One region of the Terribacillus saccharophilus genome, then DNA from elsewhere that is predicted to be linked to it. Evidence: riboswitches for the same ligand, from Rfam matches in the RefSeq annotation. Region 1 holds a riboswitch; each other region holds the start of a gene.

Region 1 (6,661 bases):
CTTATGAAGGAGGAAGTGATAGTGTTCAAAGTTCTGCTGGTAGATGATGAGCCGATGCTTCTGGAAGGAATATCTTCTATTGTAGAATGGGAGCAGCAGGGAACTGTTTTACATGGTGTCGCAAAAAATGGACTGGAAGCTTTGGATTTTATTAAAGAGCAGAACCCAGATATCGTGATTACTGATATCACCATGCCAGGTCTGGATGGAATGGGATTGATCGAACAAGGAAGAAAAGTCTCTCCTCTAATCAAATGGATACTGCTTTCTGGATATAACCAATTTGAATATGCACAAAAAGCGATGCGTTTTGGTGTGAAGCATTATTTGCTGAAACCATCAAGTGAAGAAGATATTCATGAAGCATTAGCGGAAGTCGTCCAAGAACTTGCAGATGAGAATAAAGAGAAAAATATAAGCAGCCAAACGGAAGCATCTGTAAAATACTCCGCAGTCGTTAACAAAATAATAGATAGCATAAAAGAGAATATTGATAATCCGGACTTGTCATTGCAATGGATAGCCAATGAGATCTTATATATGAACACAGATTACTTAGGGAAGTTATTCAAGAAAGAAGTAGGAGAGAAATTCTCTGCTTATGTATTGAGATGCAGAATTGATAAAGCGATAGAAATTATGAGAAGACAGAGGGATATTAAAGTCTTTGAACTAGCAGAGCAATTAGGTTATGGAAATAATCCGCAATATTTCAGTCAGATTTTTAAGAAAAGTAAAGGATGCAGCCCTACTGACTGGATAAAAAACAGGTGAACAGGCTGGTATTTTAAAGGAGGTATTTAGATGAGTCAAAAATGGGTTTTTATCGGAGACAGTATTACCGAATGTGGAAGATTTGAAGATCCTCGAGACATAGGTAATGGCTATGTAAAAATGATTCAGGATGAACTGGTACCGAAAAAAGATGTAGATATCTTCAATAAGGGAGTAGGAGGCAACCGTGTCACCGATTTAGCGGCTAGATGGGAACAAGATGTACTCTCATTAAAGCCAGTCTTAGTATCAATCTCAATTGGAATCAATGACGTATGGAGACAGCTGGATCAGCCTCAAATAGACCAGGTGTATCCGGATGAGTTCAAAGCAGTCCTCTCTAATCTCCTCGCTGAAACAAAACATATGGGTGCTGAGATTTTCCTTATGGAGCCGACAATTATTGAAGAAAATAATGAATCAAAAGGAAATCAGATGTTAATTCCGTATGTAGACATTGTCAGGGAACTGGCCGCAAAGTATGATGCTACTCTCGTCCCGACACATACAGCCTTCTTGCAAACAAAGAAAACGGATTTGACAACAGACGGTGTTCATATGACCGATGCCGGTAATAGACTGATGGCTGATACGTGGTTGGAAGCATACTTTGCGACAGAACGTAATTGATTTTGTCTTATCACAAAGATGGGAAACCCTTATTGCAATGGTTTCCCAAATGCTTTACTTAACACTGAACTTCTTCTATTTTTTTCTGAATATAGCTGTATTTTCAACACGTATTGAATCAACTTCACCACATTCTAAGCAAAAAGTATATATTTTATTTCCGCCACTTAAAGCCATTTTGTTCGGTTTGATAGGTATGAAATCTGTACCTTCAGCAAATTCACTAGCACCACATTTAAGGCATTTTTTATTATCCATGTTCACAAGACCTCATTTCATCATTATTTTTATTTTTCTGAATAAATTCACATCTTCATTATATAGCTACTTCTGCAAGTATAAAACCCCAGTATTTACCTTTAGTAAGAGCTTTTCTTGTGAAAAATGAAAAATATATATTTTGCATACATAGGACTAAGCTTTCCTCTAATACAATGACATGAAAGAGGGCTTTTTTCATACGCTGTATGTGGGGTGATAACATGGCAAGAGTACAATACAATAGCTCAGACATTGACTTGATGGCTAGAATGATGCGCGCAGAAGCAGAAGGGGAAGGACAGCTAGGAATGCTGTTTGTAGGAAATGTCATTGTAAACCGTGCTGTAGCTGACTGTTTAGATTTTGGGGATGTAAGATCAATCAATGACGTCATTTTCCAAATACAGGGCGGGAATTATTCATTCGAAGCTGTTCAAAAAGGAAATATTTTTTATCAACGAGCACGTGAACAGGAAAGAAGGTTGGCAGAAAGAAACTTGAAGTCCTGGAGACAGCAGCCTGCTTCGTACGCGCTTTGGTATTTTAATCCGTATGCACCATGCCCTCCAACATGGTATGGCCAGCCGTTTGCAGGTCAGTTTAAAGATCATTGCTTTTATGAGCCGCAGGCTGGCACGTGTGATAGTGTTTATATGGGGTAAGATGAATGATGGAACGAGGCTGGAAAATAACTAAATTCTCATTACTTAAAATGAATGTTATTCTTGAGCGCCGCTTCGGCAGAACACTCCGCTTTCCACGGGCACGGCCTCAGCCTCCTCGTGGAAAGTTCACCACTGCGGGGTCTTCAGCTCGTGCTGTTCCCGTAGGAGTCTCCGTGTTCTGCCTACGCTAAGATGGATAACTAATCAAAATTACCGAACTTATGTAAATTTTCTTATGAAGATTTACAATATTGTTCGGTTTTTTTATGGTTAAAACACTTATGCCCAGCCTCGTTTTGATTTATCTAATTCACTATCATAGTATTACATTAATTTGTGGTAAGATTATCCTATTGAAAAATGTATATTCTAATTCGTGGTTTGAAAAGAGGCTGATTAAATTGTTGCAGAGGTTGTTTGGTAAAAGATCTAAATCAAAGAAATCAAATGCAAAATCGGAAAAGTCTAAAACTGTACCAAAAGCAAAGAAACCTATGATAACTTCAACCAGAATTGGAGAACTTGGAGAGTACAAAATCAACATTCAACTTGATCAATTACCCAAGAATAGCCGATATCTGAGTGATGTTTTACTCCCTAATCCTCGCGCAAAATCTGGTTATTCTCAAATTGATCATGTCATATTTACATCCTATGCAATATTCGTAATTGAAACGAAAAATTACGCCGGGACAATTTATGGCGACCGAAATAGAGATAAGTGGAGTGTGAATGGGAAATTTCCTATGATGAATCCTTTTCATCAAAATTTTGGACATATTAAAGCATTAAAATCGATATTGTCGGAAGAGGAAGAATCGAATTTCGTTTCCATTGTCTCGTTTACCAGAAGATGTATGTTTAAGGTGAATGAAGATCTGAGAAAAATTCAATCGAATGATCTCATCGTTTATGATACGGAATTATCGGAGTACATAAGTAGAAAAATGAATGTGTTAAGAGTGCAAGCCAATTCTCCAAGATACACTGATGAAGACGTCTTATCCATGTATCGTATATTGAGCAAAAATAACATAACGGATCCAAAGATTAGATCAGAGCATATTGATTCATTGAAACAAAAAAAATATAGAGAGGCATCAGCTGCTCAGTCTGAAGCGAAAGCGAAATGTTTCACCTGTAATATAGAAGTTTCTAGAAAGGTAAAGGCTTACTGCGAGGATAATCATATTCGTTTTAAAGGTAAGGTTTTTTGTTTTGAACACCAAAGAAGTTGACGAGAGGATTACATTAGCAAGATTCAATGTCTTGTGCTTTATTTTCTTGAACTGAAAAGCGATTTTACTATATAATGATAGTTAACAGAATATTCTCTTATCCAGAGAGGCGGAGGGACTGGCCCTATGAAGCTTCAGCAACAGACTGTTTGTACTGTGCTAATTCCAGACTAGATAAGAACCGGACTACATAAAAGTAGCGAACCTCTTCTTATTTAGGAGAGGTTTTTTGTTTTTTACACTATTAATATGAGGTGATTGTGTATGTCAAACGAGTTGAGTAAAGCATTGGATGTTTTAAGAGAAAAGAAATGGGTGGATCTGACGCACACCTTTGGACCAGAGTCTCCGCGTTTTTCAGCTTTTAATTCTGCAAAGTTCGAAACACTATTCTCGCATGATGATGGGTTCTTCGCTCAGAGTTTTACTTTCCCGGGGCAATACGGAACGCATCTGGATGCACCGATTCACTTTGTGCGTGAGACACGATACTTAGAAGAGCTGGAGCTGAAAGAATTGGTGTTACCGCTTGTTGTGATTGATAAATCTAAGGAAGCTGCTGCCGATCATGATTATGCATTGTCTGTAGAAGATATTCAGGCGTTTGAGTCAGTGCATGGCAAGATTGAACCGGGCACTTTCGTAGCCTTAAGGACAGATTGGAGCAAACGCTGGCCAAATCAGGAGCAGATGGATAATAAAGATGAACAGGGAAGCAGTCATTCTCCTGGCTGGTCACTGGAAAGTCTAAAGTTTCTATATGAAGAACGAGATATTAAGGCAGTAGGGCATGAGACGTTTGATACTGATGCAGCGGTCGATTTTCAAAAAAATGGCGCTCTGATTGGTGAATATTATGTGTTGGAACAAGATTCCTACCAAGTTGAGCTGTTGACGAATCTTGATCAGCTGCCAGCAAAAGGGGCGTTCATCTTTAATATCGTACCGAAAGCAGGAAAAGCGTCAGGATTTCCTGTTCGTTCTTTTGCTGTCTTGCCTTAAAAGTAACGCAATATGATTAAAGGCTCTCCAAATCGGATAATGGGTAAAATACTCACTGATAGGAGGCGGCATGATGGAGAAGGAACAGAAGTTGCCAGCAGTATTCAACGAACTAGCGGAAACGCTGCGAGATATAAGTCGAACTAGCAATCATTTAAATGAAAAGTTAAAGTCAGCATATACAATAGTAGCAACAGATCATCCGCTAATCAGAGCTGATGGAAGACATGATGATGCGAAGGGTATTCAGCAGCTGCTGAACCTAGCTGATCGCAAAAAAGGCTTACATATTGTCTTTCCGCCAGGACTTTACATATTGCGTCGACCATTGCGTCTCAAGCCAAACACATTCTTTGAGGCGGATGATAATTCTATATTCCGAAAAAAGCATCATGGACCGATGCTGCTGAATTTACGCAGGCGGAATCGAATGCGTGCATATCGTGGCAATGGCAATCTAATTATTCGAGGCGGGACATGGGATGCGAATTTCCCTGCTTACCGTGGCGGTACTAGCTTTGTATTAGCGCATGCGGAAAATGTGATTATTGAACAGCTGCAGCTGGTAGAGCACGGTGGCGGACACGCGATTGAACTGAATGCCATGCGTAATATCGAAGTGCGGCATTGCAAGTTTCTTGGTTATGATGATCGTAATGGAGAGCGCGCTTATAGTGAGGCAATTCAGTTGGATTTAGCCAAAGCACGCAGAGTTTTCCCTTGGGGAGGCTCTGTATTCGATCAAACAACTTGTCAGGATATTTGGATTCATCACAATAACTTCGGTCCATCTGAAACGAAAGGAAGCTGGGGAAGGGCTGTTGGTTCGCACTCCGCTACTGCAGATAGATGGCATGAACGCATATTTATTTCAGACAATGTAATGAGTGAAACTCTCCAGTGGGCTGTACGGGCTTATTCATGGCGGGATGTTGTTTTATATAATAATCGGATGGAATCGTGCGGTGGTGGGATTGCTATTCATCCAAATAATGTGGACGGCAGAAATGACACAGATAGTAGAAACCGTCCTACAGGGCGCAGCAATCCAATCAGAAATTTCCTCATCGTGCAGAACGCCATCAGAGGCGGCGGTAATTATGCTTCAGCAATAAGGTTGAAAGGCGATGAGCATTCACCTATAAGTGGCGCATGCTTGCGTGACAATCATGTGGAATCCTATCCGGGGAGAGGCGTTTTTGTTACAGGTACAATAAACAGTCTAATCGATAAAGAAACCACACTTTCTCGGTAGTCACTCCGATACTAGTGTGCATGATTAAGTAAATGTAAGTTTTCTGTATATTATGGAGAAAATATGCATATAGATGTCGATACATGCTACACTTTTCTTGGAGGTGGCCTATGTATATAGATGAGACGAAGCGTTATCGGTTTATCGGATCCGTACCTTTCGGGAAATACTTCATGGTCCGCATCTACGATCTGGAACTGCAGCAAGAGTATACAATATCGGATCGGCTTCTAAGCCAATATACAGATAAGCCCTTGAAGGAGTTTTACCTTCAGATCAAGCGCAATATCTATGATTTGGAAGCAAATGAAAGCAGCATGACCTCGGAACTTGGAGATATGCAGAAGCGATTATTCGATTTTCTAGATGAAGAAGAGGAAGGCGACGATGATGCACATTTCCACAGGGAAAATGTCGTACCTTTCAGAAGACCCCGCTCTGAGGATCACCAGGAAAAGTAGGGAATAGTATTATAAGGCTGTGAATGCATGGATTCACAGCTTTTTGCCATTTTAAAGTTGCAATCTGCGTTTTCTTTGTTACATTTAAGGGTATAGCTGTTACCAGGTCTCTAACTGAAAATCTAATGAGGATGTTGCCGATGGATAAAGAGAATAATGTTGTCCTGTTCCCGGGTCTGAAGACGCGGCTGGAGCGGGAAGGGATGAAGGAGCTGCAGGAGAAGAACTACACCGATGCTATAGGGAAGTTTGAACAGCTTCTGGATTATGGATACCGTCAGCCGGAAATTCTGACTGGGCGCCTAATATGTCTAATGGAGCTGGGCAGGCATGAAGAGGCGGAGGAAATGTCCTTGCAGCTGTTGGCTGCCAAGG
Region 2 (6,661 bases), 1.3 Mb from region 1:
AGCCGTTTCCTTTACTGGCCGTTTAATCGGCGGCTGTCTGAATACATTGACTGCAATAGCCGGAACGAGATATGCCCCCATTAAGGAGTGGCGAGAATCTTTTGAAGAAGAAACGATTGTCTACCTAGAATGGTTGGACTGGACTACTGCCGAAGCTTATCGGAATCTTTGGCACCTGAAGGAACACGGCTGGTTCGATGGAGCGAGCGGTTTACTATTTGGCAGACCTTCTCGAAGTGCACCATCTGAGGATTATGACGACGAACAGATGATATATGAATTTGCAGAAGAAATTGGCCTGCCAATTATCTTTGATACTGATATCGGGCACATGCCACCGCAGTTCACAATGATTAATGGCGCCTTAGCTACTGCATCATTTAAAGATGACAAGGGAACTCTAACTTATCTAGAATAGAAAAGAGGAGCTGATGCTCAGCTCCTCTTTCCTTGTTTTGCCGGATGTGCCGCAGCTAGATGCGGGTGTCCGTATAATTTCTCCCTGAATGTTCCTTCTGCATAATCTCTCTTATATAATCCTCGCTCCTGCAAGATAGGAACAACCAATTCGACAAAGTCATTCAAGTCTTTTGGTGTAATATAATGTGTCAGATTGAAGCCATCAACTCCGCTTCGCACAAAGAAATCCTCGATTTTGTCCGCCACCTGTTCCGGACTGCCGATAATAATATCCATTTCAGCTGGTTGACTGAATTTCTCTTGTATCTCTTTGACTGTAAATGGCTTCGCCGCATCCTTCGTCAGATAAGCAGCTCGCGATTGACCTTGTTCTGTGTGCTTGTATGTGAACAGCTCTTCTTCATTATCATAAGAAGCCAAGTCATAACCAGTCGAGCCGCCATATTGTGCCTTGGCAGCATCTGCGCTCCAATATTGCTTAACTTCCTTATATTTTGCAAGAGCTTTCTCTTCTGTTTCAGCCACGACAACATGCAGGAAAGTAAACGCCTTGATTTCATCACGGCTTCTGCCGTACGCCTCCGCCCGAGCTTTAATATCTTCGATGTAATAGTTGATTTTTTCTGGTGTAGGTCCGCCTACGAAGACACATTCAGCGTGTCTTGCTGCAAAATCACGGCCTTTTTCCGAAGTACCTGCTTGGTAAAGCACAGGTGTACGCTGCGGAGAAGGTTCACTCACATGCGGCCCTTCTACTGAGAAATATGTACCTTTATGTTTTATGCGGTGAACCTTTTCCGGATCCACTAGCACTCCTGTTTCCGTGTCAGAGATAACAGCATCTTCTTCCCAGCTATCCTCCAGCAGCTTATAAGAAACCTCGAGGAATTCATCAGCTATTTTATAACGCTCATCATGCTTCACCATCTTCTCCAGTCCAAAATTCTCGGCAGCGTTCGGTAAATAGGACGTAACGATATTCCAAGCAACACGCCCATTTGTCAGGTGATCAAGCGTCGAAAATTTTCGTGCATTATGAAATGGCTGTTCATAAGATGTACTGACAGTGACAGCGAAGGACAAATGCTTCGTCACAGCTGCCATGGCCGGAATAGCGAAGGCAGGATCATTAAGCGGCACCTGCACTCCATCACGCAGGGCAGCCTTTTCATCCCCTCCGTATGCGTCGTAAACACCAAGCACATCAGCAAAGAATACAGCGTCGAACTTCCCTTTTTCTAAGAGGCGTGCAAGCTCCATCCAGTATTCCAGCGATTTATATTCCCGATGCCTTCTGTTTTCCGGATGCTTCCATAAGCCATGGGCGTTATGATTAGCGGCTGTCATATCAAATGCTTGCAGGATAATTTGTTTCGTCATTGTTCTCCACTCCTCTTATTATGTAAAAAAAGCCTCTTCCGTTTTACAGAAGAGGCTCCTTATCCAAGGTAAATGCTCCTCTTATCTGCCAGACTATCGTCTGCTGGAATTGGCACAGTACATTTCTGCCTGCTGCCGAGGCTTCAAAGGGCCAGTCCCTCCACCTCTCGTGATAAGAAAATACTATTTAGTTATGTTAGTTTATGTTCAATTTGTTCCCGATATTGACTGAGAGTGCCTGGCGAATTTCGCTTAAGCTTCTGAAGCAGTGCTTCGTAGTGAATCTCTTTCTCGCTGATCCGCTTCCGGAAAGCTGCCCGCTCTGAGTCATCCGTACAAATACGCAGTAAATCGCGTAGTGCTACAATTTCTTTCTGCAGCTCCATTTCAGGCGGAATATAGCCAGCATTCTTGAGAATTTTGTAGCTCATCCGCATATCCTCCGGTACACCAGATAGATCTTCCAGCTCCAAAGGTTTTCCCGCTCCTGGAAGGTTACGGAACTCTCCATTGGCTTCAGCCTGCTTGATTCGTTCTTCTGCAAGCAGTGAAATCAGATCCATATAATCACTCCTACATACAAGAAAAGCAACCGATTATAATCGGTTGCTTCTCATTATACAATAATCTGAATTATTTACCAATGAATTGCTGTGTCCAGTAGTTACCGTTTTCTACATAACCTACACCGATATTAGTGTAATCAGGGTTAAGGATGTTCTCACGGTGTCCTTGGCTGTTCATCCATGCTTCAACGACTTCTTCTGGAGTCTTTTGTCCTTGAGCGATGTTTTCACCTGCAGTTTTATAAGAAATACCAAAAGATTTCATCATATCGAACGGAGAACCGTAAGTCGGGCTGTTGTGATCGAAGTAACCATTGTCAGCCATATCTTTGGATTTCGCACGTGCTACTTTGCTTAGTTCAGTATCAGCTTTCAAAGCTTTAAGACCAGCTTTTTCACGCTCTTTGTTAGTCAAGTCTACTACTTGCTGTTCGAAAGCACTTAGGCCTTCAGTAGCTTGCTTATCTTCTGTCTTCTTGCTGTCAGAAGCAGTTTCTTGTTTTTGTGCTGGAGCTTGAGCTTTTTGTTCAGTTGCTTGCTCTTCAGCTTTTTCTTCTTTTTGTGGAGCAGCTTTTTGCTCTTCTTTCTGAGCAGCTGGTGCTTTTGCTTCCTCTTGCTTAGGTTGTGCTTGAGCAGGAGTTTGTGCTTGCTCCTGTTGAGATGGCTGCTGAACATTGTATTTTGCTAGCAAGCTATCAGTATTGATGTGAATGTTATAAGCTGATAGATATTCATTCACCCATTTATTCAAATCTTCGATAGAAGAGAAAGATCCGCTTTTCACTACTTGTGCTACGTGCACTTGAGCTTCTTCTTTAGTTGGTTGTGCTGGTGCAGCATTTGCTGTTCCTGCCAAAGCGCCACCTGCTAGGATAGCTGTAGATAGTGTTGTTACTAATACTTTCTTGAACATGATGTTGCTCCTTTCGAGATGTGTGTTTTTTGATGCAGCAACATCATAGCATGGGTTTTTGTGTAATATTGCAGCCTAGAATTTCCAATAGGCACTCATTCCTGAGCAACACTAGTAAAAAGTCGGTTCTTATGCGAAATCGTACCCGCTTTATAAGCTATGAAACTAGCAATAAACAGCCGCCCTTCTATTTTTTGGATGTAATTTAGGATTGACACCTTTTTTTATTCCTAGTTTTTGTAACAATACCTCAGTTTTTGTAATCTATCTGTAAATTGACTTGCTGCTATTCCTTCTATATAATCCTTTTCTCCTATACTTATTAGTTTAATCTACCAAATTAGGATAAAGGTATCTCTTTAACACCTCTATACCAGGTGATAGAATGAATTATGTCGAATTTTAGCGGCTTTTTAGCTCTTTGACAGATCTACCCCCATAAAGCCTTATACGGGGGAGAATAAATATAGTAGAAATATGTCATTATTGGAGGAAATATAATGTTTTCTAATCCCGAAATCGGAATAGACCTTGGCACTGCAAATATACTTGTGTATACAAAACAAAAAGGAATCGTATTGAATGAACCTTCCGTGGTTGCAATTGATATGGAAACAAAAAACGTCGTTGCTGTTGGAGCAGAAGCGAAAGAAATGGTCGGTAAAACTCCTCAGAATATCGTACCGATTCGCCCATTAAAAGATGGCGTAATCGCTGACTATGATGTAACAGCTCAATTATTGAAAGAAATCCTGAAAAAAGTGAGCAAAGTGATGGGATCTTCCCTTCGCAAACCAACTATCGTTGTCTGCACACCGTCTGGAAGTACTTCAGTTGAAAGACGCGCTATACATAATGCGGTCAAATCGTATGGTGCTAAAAACGTCCACTTGATTGAAGAACCAATTGCTGCAGCAATTGGAGCTGACCTCCCAGTAGATGAGCCAGTTGCGAATGTAATTGTCGATATCGGCGGCGGTACAAGTGAAGTTGGTATTATTTCATTCGGCGGCGTTGTTTCTTGCCGTTCTGTCCGCATTGGAGGAGATTCAATGGATGAGGAAATCATCCAATATATCCGTAAGCAGTACAATATCCTCATCGGGGAAAGAACTGCAGAACAGATTAAAATGGAAATCGGCTATGCTTTGATTGACCATGATGAATTGATGATGGATGTCCGCGGCCGTGATATGGTAACTGGATTACCGAAGACTGTCGGAATTTCTTCTAAGGAAGTACAAGTAGCTCTTAAAGAATCATTGGAGCAGATCCTCGAAACAATTCGTATGACATTGGAAGACTGCCCGCCGGAACTAAGCGGAGATATCGTTGACCACGGTGTCATCTTGACTGGCGGAGGCGCATTGCTAAAAGGAATGCAGCAATGGCTCGCTTCTGAGATCTCAGTTCCTGTTCATTTGGCTCCGAATCCCCTAGAATCCGTTGCAATCGGTACAGGTCGTGCCCTGCAGATGATCACTAAACTGCAAAAAGCAGCAAAATAAAAAAAACAGGCGTATCAGTCAGCTGATACGCCTGTTTTTTTATAGAAAAGCGGGAAAGACCGTTTAGAAACGAAGGAGTAAGTGAGAAAGCCTGGAGTGAAGTGCCTTCTCCTCACGCAAGGATTTATCGCTTAAGCCGCAGTTTTTGGTCTTTGGAGATAGACATAAAAAGCGGAAAAGACCGTTTAGAAACGAAGGAATAAGTGGGAAAGCCTGGAATGAGGCGTCTTCTCCTCTCACTAGTCTTTGGAGATAGACTGCACCAGTCCAATTCCGATTCCGACTGGGTCAACTAAATACGCGAGATAGAAAGTATCAAAGTCCATCTTTTCACGAACGACCACTGCCCCTTCTTCTTTAGCAGCTTGAATTGCTTTATCCAGGTCATCCACTTCAATCTGGATTCTTGTCCCATGCGGAAAATCATGCGGCCCTTTACTGATTCCGCCATCAATTCCTCCAGCTGTCTCCACACCATGATAACCCCAATTTGGATTACCCACCTTCCAGCCAAAAACATTAGCGTAGAAGCTCGCTGCCTTGTCCGGATCTTGGCTGTTTAATTCAAATCCTATTACTTTACCGTTGACCTTTTCCATTACATCTCTCCTCATCTGTTCAGAAGTTCGCGAATCTTATAGGCATGCTCTTCAATTACCGGCCGCAGTCCCGGATTGTAAAAAACGGACGCTGGATGGTAAGTCGGGAAGATACGATATATCTTCTCTGAAAGGATAAAAGAATCATCCTCCAAGCTTTTCAATTGCTGAACCGGCTGTTCTATCAGCTTCCCAGCAACTTCTGTGATTTTCTCCTTCGAACCGGTTATCCGTTCCCACCCTATTCGCCCTAGGGTCACAAGAATTTCCGGTTCCGCCTGGGCAATTTCATAATCGAGCACAGGTGCATGGGCGAGAATTTCGGCCTTAGTTGGTGTCCGGTTGTATTTTTTTGTGACAGTTTCACCGCGAATATGCTTTGTCTTATATTGATAAGGTCTGCTTCTGACTGAGCTCGAGATGAATACCTCTGATCTATCCACAGCAGCTCGCTCCAGAAATAGATCCAACTCTTTGCCAGCTCTTCCGCTGAATGGCACCAGGCTATGTATCTCCGTCTCCCCTGGTGCTTCTCCGACAAAGAAAAGAACTGGATGCTTTGGCCCTCTTCCGGGCAGAAAACCTTCACACGGATAAGGAGCCATTCTCTCTTTGGCTAGCTGAACTAACTTCTCCGGCAGCATGTCAGTCCTGCTCCTGCAATAGGTTACGCAGTGCACTGACTTCCTCAGCTGACAACGTAATACCTTTTCCCATCTTCTCATGGTCCGGCGCCCAGTCCCGGATATCATACTTTGGCTCCCTACCGTTCCAGCTGATCAGATTCAGCTCCTTCTGCCACCCCTTCGGTGATACGGATAGCACTCCGAGTTCTTTCACTATCTCATAAGATAATTCTGCCATCGTTACTCCCACCTTTTTTCCTTTTCTAAAGTCTAGCAGAACTTTCTGCTATAATGAAACGAAAATGAGCTAACGGAGGGAAAACACATGCAAAACCCAATCCGATTGAATGATACACAGCGAAATGAAATGATAACTTCCCTGCAGACTTATTTTGAACAAGAAAAAGACGAGCAGCTAGGCGACCTGGCCGCAGGTCTGATGCTCGACTTTATTATCAAAGAACTAGGTCCTATTTTTTATAATGCTGGTATTGAAGCGTCCTATCAGTTTATGAATGAAAAGATTGAGGATCTTTTCGGGATACAGATGAGGGAGCGATGAGTGCTCTCTTTCAACTATCTAATATATCATCCATTTCTTTCTTCACAATAGCCGCCTGTGATCCTATGATAATTTGCAAATTATGAT
Region 3 (6,661 bases), 1.2 Mb from region 1:
GTTCAAATGTGCCGGAACGCTCATCATCATATTCTAGGAAGAAGCCGTCCACTTTCTCTTTCGCTAATAGATCTTGGGCAATCAGATCATAGCTTCCTCCGAACATATAAGTGGAGCGGTAGTTTCCTCGACAGAGATGCGTCGTCACAGTAAGGTCTTCTGGTTTTCCTTCCAATACACCATTGATTACTCGGCGTGCCAAATCGATCAGGAATTCCCGGGAATGCTCTCCATCGAATTTCGCATCAGGTGACGACAGCGTTGCAATATAGACATCATCCAGCTGCAAATAACGCACTCCCAGATCATAGAAAGCTTGGATGGCATCTTTGTATGCCTGGATTACGTCAGCCGCAAAATCCTCGATATCTGGATAAATCGAATGATCGCGAATATCTGTATGGAAAAGCTGGTTCGGACTAGGAATTGTCTGTTTAGCTACCGCCCTTCCTGCGACGATGTCTTGGAATACCTTATAGTCCTCCAAGAATGGATGGTCAGGATTGAATGAAACTTTGCCGGTATTCTTAATGTTATACCGTTCTGTCTCTTCACCTTTGAACAGATAGCCGGTGTCTGGAACATAGCCCGTGATGCCATTAAGATGCTCCAAAAAATCTGTATGCCAGAATCTTCTTCTGAATTCTCCGTCTGTTACGAGCTCCAAACCGACTTCAATCTGTTTGTCTACGATTCTTTTAATTTCTGACGTTTCAATTCCGCGAAGATCTTGTTTACTGATTTGTCCTTCTTTGAATTGCTGTCTTGCTTTGTGCAGTACATCTGGACGAAGTAAGCTCCCTACGTGATCTGCTCTGAATGGTGCCGTTTTAGTTTTCGTTGTCATGTTCATCTCTCCCATTTTAGTTTTCTACTTTTTCTGTTACTCGTCCAGCAGCCTTTAAGGCCTGCTGCAGATCTCCAATGAGATCCTCCACATGCTCCAGCCCGACAGATAACCGCAAGAGTCCATCTGATATACCTCGTTTCTTACGCTCTGCTTCCGGCATAGCAGCATGTGACATCGTTGCTGGATACGAAAGAATGGATTCAACTGCGCCTAGACTGACGGCAAAGATAGGGATGCGAAGCTGTTCCACAAAAATCTTGGCGTGCTCCCTGCTCGGCAGAGCGAACGATAGTACTGCTCCATTTCCACTGGCCTGCCCGGTATGTATGTCATGTCCGTTATGGGTGGGCAAGCCAGGGTAGAAGACATCTTCCACAAGCGGGTGATGCAGCAGGAATAAAGCTATTCTCTCCGCCGATTCCGATGACTGACGCAATCTTGCACCTAAGGTCTTTATTCCTTGAAGCAGCAAATAGCTATCTTGGGCACCAAGAATTGCACCAAACGTGTTCTGAATAAAAGCCAGTCGTTCTCCCAATTCCGTATCCTTTGTAATCAGCAGCCCAGCGATAATATCACTATGACCTGACAGAAACTTGGTTGCACTGTGAATGACCACATCCACACCAAATGCCAATGGCTGCTGATACAGCGGAGTCAAAAAGGTGTTGTCCAAGAAAGTTAAACAATCGTTCTGCTTTGCTATCCGGACAACTGCCCGGATGTCTGTCACCTTTAAGCAGGGATTAGACGGTGTTTCCAGGTAAATGACCTTCGTATTTGGTCGTACAGCTGCTTCAACAGCATCCAAATCTGTTAAGTCTACAAAGGAATGACTAATCTGGAATTTTGGAAGGATTTCTGTCACAAAACGATACGTTCCACCATATACATCCACAGTCACAATGACATGATCACCTGCCGACAGCAGCATGAACGCTGAGGATATTGCTGCCATGCCAGATGAAAATGCTAAAGCATCTGTGCCGGACTCCAATTCAGCGGCCTTTTGCTCCAGTGCTTTTCGTGTCGGATTGCCAGAACGACTGTAATCAAATGGACCAAAATCATCAAAGCTTTCCTGGTGGAAGGTAGACGATAGATAAATCGGCACATTGACCGCTCCTGTACGTTGCTCTTTGTATGATCCCCGTATACACGTCGTTTCTGCATGTTGTTCTTCCATATGATGACCTCCTAATCCAGTTTGGCGAATGCTTGCTGTAAATCACCAATCAAATCCTCTGCTTCTTCAATTCCGACCGAGAAGCGAAGCAGACAATCACAAATTCCTCTGGCTTCCCTCTCCTCAATAGGAATGTCCGCATGTGTCTGTGTTGTCGGATACGTTATAAAGCTCTCCACCCCACCAAGGCTTTCTGCAAACGTGATGATGTTTAGGCTGCGAAGGAATGTATCGACCCAGCTGCTGTCCTGCACACGGAACGAAAGCATTCCACCTTTGCCTGTATACAAGACATCCTTCACCTTTGACTCCTCTGCCAGGTAATTTGCAATATGCTGTGCATTTGCTTGGTGCTGCCGCATTCGTAGCGGCAGCGTCTTCAAGCCGCGGATGAGTAACCAGGAATCGAGCGGTGACAAGACAGCACCCGTGCCGTTATGCAATACTGCTAATCGATCTGATAATTCACAGCCCTTACTCACTACAAGACCGGCTAAAACATCATTGTGGCCGCCGATATATTTCGTCGCACTATGGATGACAATATCTGCCCCTTCTGTTATCGGCTGTTGGAAATAAGGCGTCAGAAACGTATTATCAACAATCAACAGCAGGTTATGATCTTTTGCTAATTGCGCATATGCAGCAATATCGATTTCCTGCATGAGCGGGTTTGTCGGTGTTTCAAGGAAAATTGCTTTTGTATCTTCCGTTATCAATGCTGCAGTCTCTTCAACGGAATGAAATGGCGCATATACCGGCGATACGTCATATGCATCTGAATAGAAATCAAACAGTCGATAGGTGCCTCCATAAATATCCTCTGGCACTAGCAGTGAATCGCCTGAACGAAAAAGGGATAATACAAGCTGAATTGCTGCCATGCCTGAGCTGCATGCAAAAGCTCGATCGCCTTTTTCCAGCATTGCAAAACCTTCTTCCAGGACAGAACGAGTAGGATTCTTCGTCCGTGAATAATCATACCCGGTAGATTCGCCGATTCCTCCATGTGCATAAGCAGTGGACAGATACACTGGCGGATTCACTGCTCCTGTTATTCCGTCACTGCGATTTCCTAACTGCACGAATGTTGTTTCCAAACTATTTCCCATACCGCTTCTCACCCTTCTCTTAAACAAAAAAAGAACCTTCTCCCCAAAAAGGAAGAAGGTTCAGTCATGACCGAATCAGCTTCTTATCTTTAAGGCGGATACCTTTTGGATTTAGCACCGTGTCTTTCTCAGACTGGTTGCTGAGACATCATCGGGCCAATTCCCTCCGTCTCTCTTGATAAGAAAATTTCTATTTAATTTTTATATTAAAGCTATGTTAACACACAAAAATATACAGTCAAGCATTATTTAAAATTTTCTGCCAAATGAATCTTTTTCTGATGTAATTTTTAGCATAGTACAGCTCATTAGGAAAAAAAGTGACAAAAAATAGGATTGACACCCAGAACTTTTCGGTCTATCCTTTTCCTTACAACTAATATTTCTTATCGAGATTGGTGGAGGGAATGGCCCAACGAAACCAAAGCAACAGGCTGCAAGGTGCAGTACTGTGCTAATTCCAGGTGTATAACACTGCAGATAAGAAGAGCGGAAAATCTTTAAAAGACCCTCTTCTGTCTGGAAGAGGGTCTTTTTTTAGCATCAATTCCGATTATATCCATTGGAAATATCAAGATTATTACAGGAGGTTGGAAATGGAACAGATCAAGCAGAGAATAGCAGAAGTACATACGGAACTAGAAGACAATTTCGCTGAAGTGGTTGAGTGGAGACGATATTTGCACCAGCATCCCGAATTGAGTTTCCAGGAAACAGAGACAGCCCGTTTTATCGCTGATAAACTGCGCAGCTTCGGTTATGAAGATATCCAGACAAACATCGGCGGTTATGGCATCGTCGCTACACTTGCAGGAAAGACAGCAGGCCCAACGATTGCTCTGCGAGCCGATTTCGACGCGCTACCGATTGAAGATGAAAAAGAGACTGCGTATCGATCCAAGACATCTGGCGTCATGCATGCTTGCGGTCATGACGGTCATACAGCCGCCTTGCTCGGAACTGCTAAAACATTGATCAAGCACAAGGAAAGCCTGAAAGGTAAAGTGGTCTTCCTGTTCCAGCCAGCTGAGGAAGTTCCTCCAGGCGGCGCGAAAGCAATGATTGAAGATGGTGCACTTGATGGTGTGGACTATGTTTACGGTGCCCACCTTAATTCGGCTGCTCCTATCGGAAAGATCGGTGTTGGCGAAGGCTTCAAGATGGCAGCAGTTGATAAATTTGCGATCACCATCCAAGGAAAAGGCGGTCATGGCGCAGCTCCACATGAAGCTGTCGATCCAATTGTCATCGGCAGTGATATTGTCAGCGCATTGCAGAAGATTGTCAGCCGCAGAGTCAACCCTCTGGAATCAGCAGTTGTGACACTTGGTGTGTTCCAGTCTGGCCAAGCATTCAATGTTATTCCGGATACCGCCAGATTGGAAGGAACAGTCCGGACGTTTAATGCTGATATCCGCCAGCAGGTGAGAAAACAGATAGAGTCCATTGTAGACGGTATTGCAACTGGATTCGGCGCAACCTATTCAATTGATTATCTGCACGGCTATCCTGCTCTTTACAACCACCCGGAAGAAACCGCACTTCTGCAGCGTCTGTTTGCCGAAGAATTCGGTGAAGAACAGGTTATTCCGCTTGAAACTGGGATGGGCGCTGAAGACTTCGCTTATTATTTACAGGAGAAACCCGGAAGCTTCTTTAAAGTTGGCTCCCGCAATGAGGATACTGCCACACATTATCCACATCATCATCCTAAGTTCGACATCGATGAGCGAGCTTTGCTTATCACGGAAAAAGCATTTACGAAAATTGTATTCTCGTTATTGGGAAGCTAAGGAGGAAGTATATTGAATAAGAAGTTTGCACTTATATTATTCGGCTTGATGGCCACTATTGCCCTATTCGGGTGCTCCAGCAATTCCAGCAGCAGTTCCGGTGCAAGCGGCGGAGATCCCGTTGAAGGCGGTGACCTAAATGTTGCCATGACAGCTGATCCCGATACGCTTGACTGGATGTATTCCGGAGAAAGTGCTACTAGAAAAATTGGCTGGCATATTTACGAAGGTTTATTTGCAATAGATCATGATTATCAAGTACGCCCTTTGCTTGCTGACGATCATACCGTCAGTGATGATAAAAAAACCTATACGATCACGCTTCGTGACGGACTGAAATTCCATAACGGGCAAGACGTAACAGCTGAAGACGCAAAAGCATCAATCGACCGCTGGCTGAAGGTCTCCTCTGTCGGTAAGATCGCTGCAACACATGTTGATTCAGTCGAAGCAACAGATAACCTGACATTGGTCATTACGCTCAACGATCCGTATACCGCTTTGCTTACTGATATGTCTGCACCAAAAGCATCAGCTGTCATCATTCCAGCTGACATTGCTGAAGCAGCAGGTGAGCAGCCGCTGACAAACGAGCAGCTTATCGGTACAGGTCCATTCAAATTTGATTCCTGGAAGCGCGGGAATGAAATTGTCCTTTCCAAATTCGATGACTATCAATCTCGTGAAGAAGAAGACTGGGGCGGTTTGACAGGTAAGAAAACCGCATACCTGGATACGATTCATTTCAAGATCGTAAAGGATCCGCAAGTCATGCTCAATGGACTTAAAACAGATCTATATGATTATGTACAATCGATCCCGCTTGATTTATATGATGTAGTTGATACGACACCAAATGTTGAACCAGCTATCTCCAGTAATGGCTACTCTGTCATTACACCGGATAAATCAGAAGCACCTTTCGATGATATCAAGGTCAGAGAAGCACTGCATGCTGCACTGGATAAAGAAGCAATCGCCAAAGCAACTTACGGCAACAGCGAATTTTATAATCTAGATGGTGCCTTGTTCACCCCAGATCAGACCGCTCTTTACTCGGATCAAAACATCGACAACTTCGAAGCTTTTAATCAGGATGAAGCTAAAAAGCTGCTTGAAGACAGCTCCTATGACGGTCAGCCAGTAAAAATCATCTTCTCTAATGATCATGCAGAGTATAAGAAAATTGCCGAAATCGCAGAACAGCAGCTTGAAGCAGTTGGCTTCAACGTCGAACTGGAGTCCTATGAATGGGCAACTTACCTGGAAAAATGGAGCGATGGCTCTAACTGGGATATGGTCGTAGTCGGCTGGTCTCCATTCTTCTCGCCAAACCAAGCTGGTGTAGTAAGCCAGGATTCCAACAGCAGCGGCTGGTACAACAGCGAACGCTGGCAGGAGCTTATCACACAATGGGGGGAAGCAGAAGATGAAGCCGCCCAGCAAGAGATCCTCGCTGAGCTGAACAAGACGATTTATGACGAGCTTCCGTTTGAGAAAGTAAGCAATCTTTCTACGCTCGATGCACGCACTTCCAATTTGCAGGATTATGATGATTGGTATGGTCCTCGCTTCTGGAATACATGGAAATCACAGTAATGCCCCGAGAAAATCGCCTGCGTTACCGCTGGCGATTTTCTTCCATTTCTAAATAAAGGAGTGACACATGTGCTTAGTTACACGATCCGAAGACTGTTATCTGTCATACCGGTTATGCTCG

Evidence for each region. A riboswitch is a leader RNA that binds a small molecule or an ion and turns the genes downstream of it on or off. The one in region 1 is predicted to bind S-adenosylmethionine.
Region 2: another riboswitch for S-adenosylmethionine. It lies ahead of GZ22_RS03460 (LLM class flavin-dependent oxidoreductase); the one in region 1 lies ahead of GZ22_RS09910 (cyclase family protein).
Region 3: another riboswitch for S-adenosylmethionine. It lies ahead of GZ22_RS04035 (M20 metallopeptidase family protein); the one in region 1 lies ahead of GZ22_RS09910 (cyclase family protein).

Annotation. Positions count from the first base shown of each region.
Region 1 covers NZ_CP008876.1:1,949,192-1,955,852, reverse strand. The annotation lists gene GZ22_RS09940 (cache domain-containing sensor histidine kinase) at 1-47, shown strand, start outside; gene GZ22_RS09935 (response regulator transcription factor) at 22-774, shown strand; gene GZ22_RS09930 (SGNH/GDSL hydrolase family protein) at 805-1,404, shown strand; gene GZ22_RS09925 (hypothetical protein) at 1,480-1,662, opposite strand; gene GZ22_RS09920 (cell wall hydrolase) at 1,887-2,327, shown strand; gene GZ22_RS09915 (nuclease-related domain-containing protein) at 2,684-3,568, shown strand; SAM riboswitch class I at 3,663-3,749, shown strand; gene GZ22_RS09910 (cyclase family protein) at 3,833-4,570, shown strand; gene GZ22_RS09905 (glycosyl hydrolase family 28-related protein) at 4,641-5,825, shown strand; gene GZ22_RS09900 (hypothetical protein) at 5,936-6,286, shown strand; gene GZ22_RS09895 (tetratricopeptide repeat protein) at 6,427-6,661, shown strand, end outside.
Region 2 covers NZ_CP008876.1:659,976-666,636, reverse strand. The annotation lists gene GZ22_RS03465 (S66 family peptidase) at 1-418, shown strand, start outside; gene GZ22_RS03460 (LLM class flavin-dependent oxidoreductase) at 436-1,800, opposite strand; SAM riboswitch class I at 1,879-1,979, opposite strand; gene GZ22_RS03455 (DnaJ family domain-containing protein) at 1,992-2,363, opposite strand; gene GZ22_RS03450 (CAP domain-containing protein) at 2,434-3,279, opposite strand; gene mreBH (rod-share determining protein MreBH) at 3,780-4,787, shown strand; gene GZ22_RS03440 (VOC family protein) at 5,027-5,386, opposite strand; gene GZ22_RS03435 (uracil-DNA glycosylase) at 5,398-6,030, opposite strand; gene GZ22_RS03430 (YdbC family protein) at 6,032-6,250, opposite strand; gene GZ22_RS03425 (DUF2164 domain-containing protein) at 6,338-6,574, shown strand; gene GZ22_RS03420 (PTS transporter subunit EIIC) at 6,585-6,661, opposite strand, start outside.
Region 3 covers NZ_CP008876.1:768,236-774,896, reverse strand. The annotation lists gene GZ22_RS04050 (5-methyltetrahydropteroyltriglutamate--homocysteine S-methyltransferase) at 1-847, opposite strand, end outside; gene GZ22_RS04045 (aminotransferase class I/II-fold pyridoxal phosphate-dependent enzyme) at 864-2,036, opposite strand; gene GZ22_RS04040 (methionine biosynthesis PLP-dependent protein) at 2,048-3,148, opposite strand; SAM riboswitch class I at 3,229-3,333, opposite strand; SAM riboswitch class I at 3,532-3,635, shown strand; gene GZ22_RS04035 (M20 metallopeptidase family protein) at 3,745-4,941, shown strand; gene GZ22_RS04030 (ABC transporter substrate-binding protein) at 4,954-6,540, shown strand; gene GZ22_RS04025 (ABC transporter permease) at 6,610-6,661, shown strand, end outside.